DNA from 3 places in the Pseudonocardia sp. DxW genome. Region 1 is predicted to be linked to each of the others. Evidence: riboswitches for the same ligand, from Rfam matches in the RefSeq annotation. Region 1 holds a riboswitch; each other region holds the start of a gene.
What was found. A riboswitch is a leader RNA that binds a small molecule or an ion and turns the genes downstream of it on or off. The one in region 1 is predicted to bind cobalamin.

Region 1 (4,392 bases):
GGTTTGGCCTCCGCGGGGCCTGCCGAGGGCGTCCGGCTCGTTATCCTCGGCCGCCGCCGCACGGGAGCCGGGGGTTCACCGGTCCGGGCACGCACCGCCCGGCACGAGCACGGGGCACCGGGCACGGGCCGCCGGGGGATGGGCACGGAGCGCCCGGGAGAGGAACGTCGTTGAGCGCGCAGCACGAGCAGTACCTGGTCGGCCTGGACCTGTCCGGCCGGCGCGTCGTCGTGGTCGGCGGGGGGCAGGTCGCCCAGCGCCGGGTCGCCCGGCTGATCGCGGCCGGGGCGCTGGTCGAGGTGGTGTCGCCCGAGGTCACCCCGGCCGTCGAGGGCATGGTGTCAGCCGGTGAGATCACCTGGACCGCCCGCCGCTACGCCGAGGGGGACCTGGCAGGCGCCTGGTACGCGATCGCCGCGACCGACGACGTGGCGGTGAACGGGGCGGTCACCGCGGAGGCGGAGCGGGACCGGGTGTTCTGCGTCCGCGCCGACGACGGCGCCCGCGGCACCGCCGTCACCCCGGCCACCGGCGCGCACGACGGGCTGACCGTCGGCGTGCTGGCCCGGGGCGCGCACCGGCGTTCGGCGGCGGTCCGCACCGCGCTGGTCGAGGCGCTGCAGTCCGGCGTCGTCGACGAGAGCGCGGAGCCGCCGCAGCCGGGCGTCGCGCTGGTCGGCGGCGGCCCCGGCGACCCGGAGCTGATCACCGTCCGCGGGCGGCGGCTGCTGTCCCGGGCCCAGGTCGTGGTCACCGACCGGCTCGGCCCGCGCGACCTGATGGACGAGCTCCCGTCGGACGTCGAGGTCATCGACGCCTCGAAGATCCCGTACGGCCGGGCGATGACCCAGGAGAAGATCAACGAGCTGTTGGTCGAGCATGCCAGGGGCGGGAAGTTCGTGGTGCGGCTCAAGGGCGGCGACCCGTTCGTCTACGGCCGCGGGTTCGAGGAGGTGCAGGCGTGCGCCGCGGCCGGGGTGCCGGTCACCGTCGTCCCGGGCCTCACCAGCGCGTTCGCCGCGCCCGCCGTCGCCGGGACACCGGTGACGCACCGTGGGGTGGCGCACGAGATCGTCGTCGTCTCCGGGCACGTCGCGCCGGAGGACCCGCGCAGCCTCACCGACTGGACGGCGCTCGGCCGGATGGCCGGCACCATCGTGCTGATGATGGCGGTGGAGCGGCTCGGCCGGTTCGCCGAGGTCCTCGTCGAGCACGGCCGCGACCCGTCGACACCGGTGCTGATCGTGCAGGACGGCACTACCCGGATCCAGCGGACCGTGCGGGCGACCCTGGCGACGGCCGCCGAGGTCGCCGCCGCGGAGGAGGTCAGCCCGCCCGCGATCGTGGTGATCGGCCCTGTCGCCGGGCTGGAGGCCCCGGTCGGACCGTGACGCCGGTTACGTGCACAGTGTGCAAACTCTGCGCGGAGCGCAAAGATCGTTGTCGTGGCGCAACGAGGAGAGGGCCTGCGCGACCGCAGGCGGAGTGAGACCCGGCGCGGCATCCATCTCGTGGTGCTGCGGCTGGCCCGGGAGCACGGCCTGGAGAAGGTCACCGTCGAAACGATCGGCGCCGAGGCCGGCATCTCGCCGCGGACGTTCTTCAACTACTTCCCGGGCAAGGAGGCCGCGGCCGTCGAGCTGTCCCTGGCCGAGCTGTCCCCGGACCTGGTGGAGAACTTCGTGGCCGGCCCGCCCGGCCCGCCCCGCGAGGTCCTCGCCGACCTGAGCCGGCTGCTGCTCGACCAGCTCGGCGAGGACCCACCGGACCGCGACGAGGCGAACGAGGTCTTCGCGCTCGCCCGCACCGTCCCCGGTGTCACCGGTGCCCTGATGTCGCTGAGCGAGAACTCCCCCCGCAGGCTCGCCGACGCCGCCGCGCTGCGGATGGGCCCCGACGTCGATCCGCAGCTCCCGGTGCTGATCGCCTCGATGGCGATGGCCGCCGTCCGCACCGGCATGGAGAACTGGGCGCGCTCGGGACGAACGACCTGCGGACCCGCTACGCCGCACCCCGGACGACGTTGCCCGCGCGCTCGGTCGCTACCCGGACCATCCGGCCGGGTTCGCGGCGGCGCTCGGGCTGCCGGTGCCGCGGTTCGTGGTCCTCGCGCCGTCGCCGATGGACGGGGCCGCCAAGCGGTTCGTCGCGTCGATGCCCGCCCCCGGGGGTCTACGACGCGGCCTCGGCCGCCGCGTCACGACGGCTCGCCGGGCCGCTGCGTGCGCCGACGGCCGCGGGTGGTCACGCGTTCTTCGATGCGGCCCCGATCACCCGGACCGGGATCGACGGCTGCCATCTCGACGCGGAGGCACACCGGCGGCTGGCCGGGGCGCTGGGCCCCGGTGGTGCGGGACCTCGCCGCCGGACAGGCGTCACCGTCACCCGTTGTTGACCCCCCGACCGGCTCGTGATGGGCTGACCCGGACGACGGTGCAGGAAGCCGGTGCGAGTCCGGCGCGGTCCCGCCACTGTCACCGGGGAGCGCTCCCCACCCCGCAGCCACTGCCCGGCGAGGGTGGGAAGGCGGGGGAGCGCGTCGATCCGGGAGCCAGGAGACTGGCCGTCGTCGCAGGAGTTCCCACTGTTGAGGGCGCGGACCCTCGAGGAGGACATTGCGATGAGCGTCGACCCGCTCCCTACCCTGGTCGTTCTCGGCACCGAGCCGGCCGGTGAGTCGGCCGGGCACGGGCTGGAGGGCCTGCTCGCGGAGGCCGACACCGTCTTCACGTTCCCCCGCGGGCCGGAGTCGGTGGCCCTGTTCTACGCCGAGGCGTGGCGGGTCGAACGGATCTCGCCGCGCGACGCGGTCGGCCGGATCACCGCCTGGGCCGCGGACCACCCGGCCGGCAACGGGGTGCTGCTGGTGGCGGGCGAGCCCGCCGCCGACGTCGCGCTGGGCGCGGTGCTCGACGGCCTCGCCCGCACCGCACCCGGACTCGGGATCCGGGTCGCCGCGGGCACCCGGGTCGCCCCGCCGCACCGGAGCCCGCTGATCGGCTGAGCGCTGGTCGGCTGAGCCCGCTGATCGGCTGGGTCCGGTCCGGCCGGTTCACCCGGCAGGTCGCCAGCTCAGGAGCGGATCGGCGCGGGTCAGCTGTGGATCGGCGGCGTCCAGCGTGCGGGTGCGGCCCGGCCCGGTCAGCGCGGTCTCGAATCGGACGGTGACCCGCCCGTGCCCGGCGCCCTGCACCCAGCCGTGGCCGTGCTCGGGATGATCGACGTCGTCACCGGCCCGCCACGGCCGGTCGTCGCCGGGCGGCTCCCCGGGAGCCGCGGGCCGGTCGACCGGCTCCTCCCCGGGCACCGCCGGGGGCCCTGCCGGCTCCTCGACCGCCACCGGCGTGCCCATCCGCCCGGTCGCAGCTCCGCCCGGGTCGCCCGGGTCCGCCGTGCCCGGTCCCGCGCCGTCCGGGTCCACCGGGGCCGCGCGCCACCCCCGCGCCGAGGGCACCGCGTCGAACAGGGCCAGCGGCGGCTCCTCGCTGAAGCCCGACACCGACACCCCGAGCAGCCGCACCCCACCCTCGCCGAGGGCGGTGTCGGCGAGCCGGCGGGCCACCGCGACCAGCGTGGCGAGGTCCCGGCTGGGGAACGGCGTCGTCTCCGACCGGGTGTGGGTGACGAAGTCGCCGGTGCGCGCCTTGACGGTGACGGTGCGCGCGGCCCGGCCGTCGGCGACCAGCCTGCGGTGCACCGCCACGCAGATCGACTCGACGGCGGCGTGCACCGCGGACATCGCGGTCAGGTCGGTGTCGAAGGTGGTCTCGGCGCTGATCTGCTTCGCCGCCCCGCGCGGTGCGACCGGCCGGTCGTCGATCCCGCGGGCCAGCCGGTGCAGCTCGGTGCCCATCGCCGTGCCCAGCACCCCGGTGACCTCCCGGCCGTCCATCGCGGCGAGCTGGCCGATCGTCTCGATCCCGATCCGGCGCAGCGCCTCGCCGGACACCGGTCCGATGCCCCACAGCGAGCGCACCGGCAGCGGATCGAGCACGGCGCCCTGCTCGGCGTGCGCGACGACCCGTAGCCCGTCCGGCTTCGCCAGCTCGGAGGCGATCTTGGCGATCTGCTTGCCGGAGCCGGCGCCGACCGAGGCGGGCAGCCCGGTCCGCTCCCGGACCGTCGCGCGCAGCCGGGTGCCGAACTCCCGCACGGCGTCCGGGGAGGCGCCGGCCAGCGCCGGCGGCTCGATGAACGCCTCGTCCACCGAGACCGGTTCGAGCACCGGTGAGAACTCGGCGAGCACACCCATCACCTCGTCCGAGATCGCCTTGTACAGCGGGAACCGCGGCGGCAGCACGGTGGCGTGCGGGCAGCGCCGCCGGGCCTGCCCCATCGGCATCGCCGAGCGCGCCCCGAACACCCGCGCCTGGTAGCTGGCGCCCGCGACGA
Region 2 (4,392 bases), on a different contig from region 1:
CGCGTCCCGGTCGGCGGCGCGCAGCGCCCCGGTGTCCGGGCCGAGGACGGTCACCGCCGTCCGGCCGGCCCGGCGGGCGTCGCCGGCGGGCAGGCACAGCGCGACGGCGTGGTTCCAGTGCCCGCCCGGGCCGACCGGGGTGCGGTGGGCGACCGGCCGGGATCCGGACGGCGGATCCACCCGGATGCCGCCGCGTCCGGTCACGACCGTCCCGGGACCGGTGGTGACCGGCTCGTCCGGAAGCCGGACGAACTCCGCGATCGCGCCGGGTGCGCCCATGCTCCAGCCCGCGTCCGGGTCGTCGAGGTATCCGGTCAGCAGCTCCCGAACGGCGTCCATCCCCGCACCCTGCCCTGCACCGGCGGCGGTCGACACCCCGCACCGGCGTGTTGCATATTGGGTGCAACAACTCGGGAGAGTGCGCATGGGGCGGGGGCCGCACGACGGGACCGAGTGCACCGGATGCGACTGGGAGGGCCGACCGGAGGCGTTCCGCTGGTACCCCGAGCCCGGAGCCGCGGAGCCTGCCGGGACACCGGGCCCCGATCCGGTACCGGCGCCGTCCCCGCCACCGGGCGACACCCGCGGTCAGCAGCACCGCCGCCGAGGGCACGGGCACCGCCTGCGGCGCGGTGACGAGGTGCCCACCGCTGCGCCACCATCGAGCCCCGCTCCGCCGCAGACGGCTGGACCCCCAGGCCGAGGAAGGACAGCCCGGAGACGGTCAGCAGCAGCGCTGCGGCGGTGCGGAATGCCCCCGCGGCGTCCACCGTGACGTCCGGTCCGGTGTGACGCCGCGGGAGCGCACCGGCGTCAGCCGGTGGTCTGCGCCCGGACCCGGCGGGCCGCCGCGACCAGGTTGGTGAGCGCCGCGACGGTCTCCGGCTCACCGCGGGTCTTCAGCCCGCAGTCCGGGTTCGCCCACAGCCGCTCCGGGCCGATGTGCCGCAGCGCCGCGGTGAGCTGGCCGGCGAGCTCGTCGGTGTCCGGCACCTCGGGCGAGTGCACGTCGTAGACGCCCGGGCCGAGGCCGCGCGGGATGCCCGGCCCCAGGTCGGCGAGCACCTCCATCCGGGACCGGGCCGCCTCGACGGTGGTGACGTCGGCGTCCAGCCCGTCGATCGCCCCGACCACCTCGCCGAACTCGGAGTAGCACAGGTGGGTGTGGATCTGGGTGCCGTCGGCGACCCCGCCGACCGACATCCGGAACGCGTCCACCGCCCACTCCAGGTAGTCGGCGCGGTCCCGCTCGTGCAGCGGCAGCAGCTCGCGCAGGGCGGGCTCGTCCACCTGGATGATCCGGATCCCGGCCGCCTCCAGGTCGGCGACCTCGTCGCGCAGGGCCAGCCCGACCTGGCGGGCGGTGTCGGCGAGCGGCTGGTCATCGCGGACGAACGACCAGGCCAGGATGGTGACCGGCCCGGTCAGCATGCCCTTCACCGGCCGCTGCGAGAGCGACTGCGCGTAGCTCGCCCAGTCGACGGTGATCGGGGCCGGGCGGGACACGTCCGAGTGCAGGATCGGCGGCCGTACGCAGCGCGAGCCGTAGGACTGCACCCAGCCGAACTCGGTGGTGGCGAAGCCGTCCAGGTTCTCGGCGAAGTACTGGACCATGTCGTTGCGCTCGGGCTCGCCGTGCACCAGCACGTCCAGCCCGATCTCCTCCTGCAGCGCGACCACGCGGGCGATCTCCCGGCGCATCCGCCCGGTGTACTCGCCGGTGTCGATCCGGCCGCTGCGGTGCGCCGCCCGGTCGGTGCGGATCGCGGCGGTCTGCGGGAACGAGCCGATCGTGGTGGTCGGGACGTCGGGCAGGCCCAGCGCCTCGCGCTGCACCTTCGCCCGCACGTCGGCCGCGCCGCGCCGGTAGTGGTCGGCGCCCAGCTCGGCCAGCCGGGCCCGGACCGTCGCGTCCCGGCGGGCGGCCGCCGCGACCCGCTCCCGGGTCTCCCGCGCGGCGTCGAACTCGGCCGCGACCGAGGCCCGGCCGCCGTGCAGGGCGCGGCCGAGCAGCACCACCTCGTCGACCTTCTGCCGGGCGAAGGCGAGCATGTCGACGACGTCGCCGGTCAGCGACGCCTCCACGGACAGGTCGTAGGGGACGTGCAGCAGCGAGCACGACGTCGAGATCCCCACCCGGCCCGCGACGCCGGTCAGCCGCGACGCGGTGACCAGGGCGGCGTCCAGGTCGGTGCGCCACACGTTGCGCCCGTCGACGACGCCGGCCAGCACCAGCTTGCCGCCGATCCCCTCGACGCCGTCGATCCCGTCCAGATCGGACGCCCCGGTGACCAGGTCCAGGGCCAGGCCCTCGACCGCGGTCGAGGCGAGCACCGGCAGCGCCGGGCCGAGCTCGCCGAAGTACGACGCGACCAGGATCTTCGGCCGGCGCGGCGCGGCCGCGAGCCGGTCGTAGGCCCGGCGCAGCGCGGCGATCTCGTCGTCGGAGCGGTCCGCGGCGAACGCCGGCTCGTCCAGCTGCACCCACTCGGCACCGGCGTCGGCCAGCTCGGCGAGCAGGTCCCGGTAGACCTCGACGAGCGGGCCGAGCAGGTCCAGCGGCCGGAACTCCTCGGGCGCACCCTCGGCGGGCTTCGAGAGCAGCAGCAGGGTCACCGGGCCGACCAGCACCGGGCGGGTCACGACGCCGGAGCGCAGCGCCTCCCGGAACTCCTCGAGCGCCGCGCGCGAGCCGGGCGCGAGCCGGGTCCCCGGGCCGATCTCGGGCACCAGGTAGTGGTAGTTCGTGTCGAACCACTTGGTCATCTCGCAGGCCGGCGCGCCGGTGCGGCCGCGGGCCATCGCAAACATCCGCTGCAGCGGGTCGGTGATGCCGGCGAAGCGCTCCGGGACGGCGCCGACGGCGAGCGCGGTGTCCAGGACGTGGTCGTAGAACGAGAACGTGTTGCCGGGGACCTGGTCCAGTCCCGCGTCCCGCAGCGTGGTCCAGGTGTCGCGGCGCAGACCGGCCGCCACCTCGTGCAGCGCGGAGACGTCGGACCGGCCGGCCCAGAACGCCTCGGTCGCGCGCTTCAGCTCCCGGTGCGGCCCGATCCTGGGGTACCCCAGCACGGTGCTGCCGGTGGTGGACACGGATGACACAGGTTTCGCCATGGTCACTGCCCTCTCTCCTCGCGAGCGCGGTGGAGGACCCGTCACCGCCGGAGAGGGGCACGACGGCACGGTCCGGGCGGGTCCGCACCGGACGCGCGACGGCGCCGGCGGGCACGGTGGTCACCCGGTCGTCCGCTGGGCCCTCCCTCGAGGCCACGGATCCGCGCACGCCGGTCGGCGCGCGCACCGGCGGCAGGTATTCGGACTCGTGGGCGCCGTGCTCGTGCCTACCGGCCGTCGCTTCCCGGGTCGGTTCCCAGTGCTGATGACGACTGTCGTTCCCACTCACCGCTGCGGGGCAGTCCCGGATTCACACCGGGTTCCCTGTTGTCCCGTGCCGGCCCCGCGGGGACCGGCACGAACCGTCGGCGGACCGACCATAACCCACCGGACGCGATCGGCGGACTGTTGCCTTGTCCTAACTGTTGCCATACTCTGGCAACATGTTCGCCCTCCCCGCTCGGGGTCGAGGGCGACCTATCCCTGCACCCCTCCGTTCAGACGGGTTTCCTGCCTGGTCTGCCGAGGAGTAATCGCGATCACCTCTGTGCCCGGGGCCACAACCGGTCCTAGCGTGCGGCTCGACCCATCCGCCTGCCGCAGAAAGGGCTGACATGCAGGTAGACGAGCTGCTCAAGCCGTTCCCCATCAAGGAGTTCCACCCGTTCCCCAGGGCGCTGCTGGGTCCCGGCTCGCACGAGCTCATCGGCCCGGAGGCCCTCAAGCTGGGCTTCAAGAAGACCCTGGTCATGACGTCCGGCCTGCGCGGCACCGACATCGTCCACAAGATCGTCGAGTCGATGAAGTACCACGGCCTCGAGGTCGTCGTGTACGACCAGGTCGAGTCGAACCCCAAGGACTACAACGTCATGGACGCTGTGGGCCTCTACCAGCAGAACAAGTGCGACTCGTTCGTCTCCATCGGCGGCGGCTCCTCGCACGACGCCTGCAAGGGCGCGCGCGTCTCGGTCGCCCACGACGGCCGCAACGTCAACGAGTTCGAGGGCTTCAACAAGTCCGAGAACCCGGCGAACCCGCCGCACATCGCGGTCTCGACGACGGCCGGCACCGGCTCCGAGACCTCCTGGGCGTACGTGATCACCGACACCACGACGGACCCGGACAACCCGCACAAGTACGTCGCGTTCGACGACGCCTCGGTCACCACCCTGGCGATCGACGACCCGGTGCTCTACTACGACTGCCCGATCGACTACACCGCGCAGTGCGGCTTCGACGTGCTCGCGCACGCCTCCGAGCCCTACGTCTCCCGGCTGA
Region 3 (4,392 bases), on a different contig from region 1:
ATCGACGACGGCGATCTCGATCGGATCGTGGTCGCCGCCGCGGTGTCCGAGCTGGCCGAGCCGGGCGGCTGGCTGCAGGGCGGCGAGCTGCTGCTGACCGTCGGGTTCCTGCTGCCCGCCGACGTCGACGGCCTCACCCGCTACGCCCGGCACCTGCGCGCGCACGGCGTGGTCGCGCTCGGCGTCGGCCTGGGCTCCGACCTGCCGCACCGCAGCACCCCGCCGGCGCTCATCACCGCGGCCCGCCGGGCCGGGCTGCCGCTGCTCTCGGTGCCCGAGGGGGTGCCGTTCATCGCCGTCACCAAGGCGGTGTTCGCGCACCGGGACGCGGCCGAGCGGGCCCGGCTGCAGTGGGCGCTGCGCACCCAGCGCGCGCTGACCGCCGCGGCGGTCTCCCCGGGCGGCATCGAGGCGGTGCTGGCCGCGCACGCCGGTGCGACCGGGCGCACCGGCGTGGTGGTGGATCTGCTCGGCCGGGTGCTGGCCGCGGCACCCGTCGAGGGGGCCGCGGAGCTGGCCGCCGGGCTCGCGACGACGATCGGGGAGGTGCGCGGGCAGGGTCTGCTGGGCGCCGCCGTCGAGGTCGCCGACGGCCGCCGCCGGGAGGTCCATCCGCTGGGTTCGCGGCGGATCCGGGCGTTGCTGCTGATCGACGGGCCGGCCGCCGGGCCGCACTCCAACCAGGTCACCGGCGACCTGGTGTCGCTGCTGTCGCTGGAGCTGGAACGCCGGCTCGGCCTGGACGCCGCCGCCCGCCGCGGCCGGGCCCGGCTGCTGGCCGCGCTGGACCGCGGCGTCGTCGACGACGACGGCGCTGGCCGCAGGCTCGCCGCCGCCGGCCTGCCGGAGACCCGGCTGCGCGCCGCCGTGGTCGCGGCGCCGCGCCCCGAGGAGCTGGCCGCCGATCTGGCCGCGGTGCTGCCCGACGCGCTGGTCCGCACGACCGCGCCGGAGCCGGGGGAGGCCGACGGCACCGTCGAGCTGGCGGTCGCCGAGTCGGTCGACCTGGTGGCGGTGCTGGCCGCGCTCGCCGCCCGCCGGCCGGCCGGGATCGGCATCGCCGTCCGGCCGGGGGCGCTCGCGGTGTCGCTGCGGCAGGCCCGCTCCGCGCTCCCGGTGGCCCGGCTGACCGGGCGGCCCGCGCACGCCGACGACGTGGCGTCCAGCCGGATGCTGCTCGCCCTGCTCGACCACGACCGGTTGCGGGCCTTCGCCGACGCCGTGCTCGGGCCGCTGGACGCCGACCCGCGCGGCCCGGAGCTGCTGCGGGCGATCGCCGCGCACCTGGAACGCAACGGGCACTGGGCGGCCGCCGCGTCCGCGCTCGGCGTGCACCGGCACACCGTCCGGAACCGGATCGCGGCCGCCGAGCAGGTCACCGGGCGGCGGCTGGACACCGCGCAGGACCGGCACGAGCTGTGGCTGGCGCTGCGCGCCCGCGACCTCGGCCGGGCCGTCGGCGGGCCGGGCCGGGGGGACCGGACCGAGGGTGCCGGGTGACCGACGGCACCGGGTGCCGAGCGCCACGGCGGTGCACGGTTCCTTGACGGGGGACCGGCCCGTTGCGGAAGGTGATCGGACAACCGAAGACGGCGGGTGGGATCAGGAAGCCGGTGCGAGTCCGGCGCGGTCCCGCCACTGTGATCCCGGCGGACCCTCGTGGACCGCCGGGGCAGCCAGACACTGGCCCCATCCGCCGCGCCACCTCCGTCCGGGACGAGGATCCCGAGGAAGGTACGCCGATGACGCGCGCCCGCACGCCCCGCACCGGGACCGCCCGGTGATCCTGCTCCTGTCCACCTCGGACACCGACCTGCTCTCCGCCCGTGCCGGCGGGGCGGACTACCGCCTCGCCAACCCGAACCGGGTGCTGCTCGACGAGCTGGCCGCGATGGCCGACGCGGCCGACGTCGTCGTCGTCCGGGTGCTCGGCGGCTACCGCTACTTCGAGGAGGGTCTGGACCTGCTGCGAGCCCGGTCCACGCCGCTGGTCTGCCTGGGCGGTGAGATGGCGCCGGACGCGGAGATGATGGAGCTCTCCACCGTGCCCGCCGGCGTCGCCGCGGAGGCGCACACCTACCTCGCACAGGGCGGCACCGAGAACCTGCGGCAGCTGCACGCGTTCCTGTCCGACACGGTGCTGCTGACCGGTGAGGGCTTCGCGCCGCCGGTGGAGCTGCCCGAGTGGGGCGTGCTGGACGGCCCCGGCACCGGGACCGGACCCACCGTGGCGGTGCTCTTCTACCGGGCGCAGTTCCTGGCCGGGAACACCGCCTACGTCGAGGCGCTCTGCGACGCGATCACCGCGAAGGGCGCGACACCGCTGCCGATCTGGTGCGCCTCGCTGCGCCAGGCCCCGGCCGGCCTGCTGGACACGCTGCGCGGCGCCGACGCGATGGTCGTCACCGTGCTCGCCGCGGGCGGCACCAAGCCGGCGTCCGCGCAGGCCGGCGGCGAGGACGAGGAGTGGGACGTCACCGAGCTCGCCGCGCTCGACGTGCCGATCCTGCAGGGCCTGTGCCTGACCTCGTCCCGGGAGACCTGGGAGTCCAACGACGACGGCCTGTCCCCGCTCGACGTCGCCACCCAGGTCGCCGTCCCCGAGTTCGACGGCCGGCTGATCACCGTCCCGTTCTCGTTCAAGGAGACCGACGACGACGGCCTGTCCGTCTACGTCCCGGACCACGAGCGCGCCGCCCGGGTCGCCGGGATCGCGGTGAACCACGCCAACCTCGGCCGCATCCCGAACGCCGAGAAGAAGATCGTGCTGATGCTGTCGGCGTACCCGACCAAGCACGCCCGGATCGGGAACGCGGTGGGTCTGGACACCCCGGCCTCGACGGTCGCGCTGCTGCGCACGATGGCCGCCGCCGGGTACGAGACCGGCGGGTTCCCGGGCGTCGAGGCAGGCGACGGCGACGCGCTGATGCACGCGCTGATCGAGGCCGGCGGGCAGGACCCGGACTGGCTCACCGAGGAGAAGCTCGCCGGGAACCCGATCCGGATCTCCGCCTCGACCTACCGCAGCTGGTTCGACACGCTTCCGCAGGACCTCCGCGACGGCGTCGTCGAGCACTGGGGCGAGCCGCCGGGCGAGCTGTACGTGCACGACGACCACATCGTCGTCGCCGCGCTGCGCAGCGGGAACGTCACGCTGATCGTGCAGCCGCCGCGCGGGTTCGGGGAGAACCCGGTCGCGATCTACCACGATCCGGACCTGCCGCCGTCGCACCACTACCTGGCCGCCTACCGCTGGCTGGCGGCGCCGGAGTCCGACGGCGGGTTCGGCGCGCACGCGATCGTGCACATCGGCAAGCACGGGAACCTGGAGTGGCTGCCGGGCAAGACGCTGGGCATGTCGGCGTCCTGCGGCACCGACGCCGTGCTCGGCGACCTGCCGCTGATCTACCCGTTCCTGGTGAACGACCCGGGGGAGGGCACCCAGGCCAAGCGCCGGGCGCACGCCACCCTGGTCGACCACCTCATCCCGCCGATGGCCCGGGCCGAGAGCTACGGCGACATCGCCCGGCTGGAGCAGTTGCTCGACGAGCACGCCAACATCTCCGCGCTCGACCCGGCGAAGCTGCCCGCGATCCGCCAGCAGATCTGGACCCTGATGACGGCCGCGAAGATGCACCACGACCTGGGCCTGGAGGAGCGCCCGGACGAGGACGTCTTCGACGACATGCTGATGCACGTCGACGGCTGGCTCTGCGAGATCAAGGACGTGCAGATCCGGGACGGCCTGCACGTGCTCGCCCTCGCCCCGGCCGGTGAGCAGCGGATCGACCTGGTGCTCGCCGTGCTGCGGGCCCGGCAGATGTGGGGCGGCGAGCAGTCCGTGCCCGGGCTGCGGCAGGCGCTCGGGCTGGTCGAGGACGGCTCCGAGACCGGGGCCCGCACCGACGCCGTCGAGACCGTCGCCCGCGCCCTGGTCGCCGGGATGGAGGCCCGGGACTGGGATCCGGCAGCGGTCGACGACGTCGCCGCCGAGCACTGCGGTACTGGCGGTACCGCCGGTACTGCCGGTACGGCCGTCCGGCCCGCTGCGGCGGCGGCGCTCCCCGGCGTCGACGTCGGCGCGGTGCGTGCGGTGCTGCGCTTCGCCGCCGTCGAGGTGGTGCCACGGCTGGACGCCACCGCGCACGAGCTGGACCGGGTGCTGCACGCCCTGGACGGCGGCTTCATCCCGGCCGGTCCGTCCGGCTCGCCGCTGCGCGGCCTGGTGAACGTGCTGCCGACCGGCCGGAACTTCTACTCGGTCGACCCGAAGGCCGTCCCGTCCAAGCTGGCCTGGGAGACCGGGCAGGCGATGGCCGAGTCCCTGGTCGAGCGCTACCGCAGCGACCACGGCGAGTACCCGCGCTCGGTCGGCCTGTCGGTGTGGGGGAC

Region 2: linked by a shared signal. The riboswitch ahead of metE (5-methyltetrahydropteroyltriglutamate--homocysteine S-methyltransferase) and the one ahead of ACVJO7_RS09125 (hypothetical protein) in region 1 are both predicted to bind cobalamin.
Region 3: linked by a shared signal. The riboswitch ahead of cobN (cobaltochelatase subunit CobN) and the one ahead of ACVJO7_RS09125 (hypothetical protein) in region 1 are both predicted to bind cobalamin.

What each region holds. Positions count from the first base shown of each region.
Region 1 is NZ_JBZFLK010000005.1:36,792-41,183, forward strand. Features, by position in the region: gene cobA (uroporphyrinogen-III C-methyltransferase) at 171-1,391, shown strand; gene ACVJO7_RS09120 (TetR/AcrR family transcriptional regulator) at 1,446-2,414, shown strand; cobalamin riboswitch at 2,415-2,582, shown strand; gene ACVJO7_RS09125 (hypothetical protein) at 2,621-3,004, shown strand; gene ACVJO7_RS09130 (DNA polymerase IV) at 3,053-4,392, opposite strand, start outside.
Region 2 is NZ_JBZFLK010000017.1:57,010-61,401, reverse strand. Features, by position in the region: gene ACVJO7_RS24345 (DUF6925 family protein) at 1-339, opposite strand, end outside; gene metE (5-methyltetrahydropteroyltriglutamate--homocysteine S-methyltransferase) at 814-3,114, opposite strand; cobalamin riboswitch at 3,289-3,496, opposite strand; gene mdo (NDMA-dependent methanol dehydrogenase) at 3,729-4,392, shown strand, end outside.
Region 3 is NZ_JBZFLK010000002.1:391,471-395,862, reverse strand. Features, by position in the region: gene ACVJO7_RS04600 (PucR family transcriptional regulator ligand-binding domain-containing protein) at 1-1,500, shown strand, start outside; cobalamin riboswitch at 1,561-1,706, shown strand; gene cobN (cobaltochelatase subunit CobN) at 1,781-4,392, shown strand, end outside.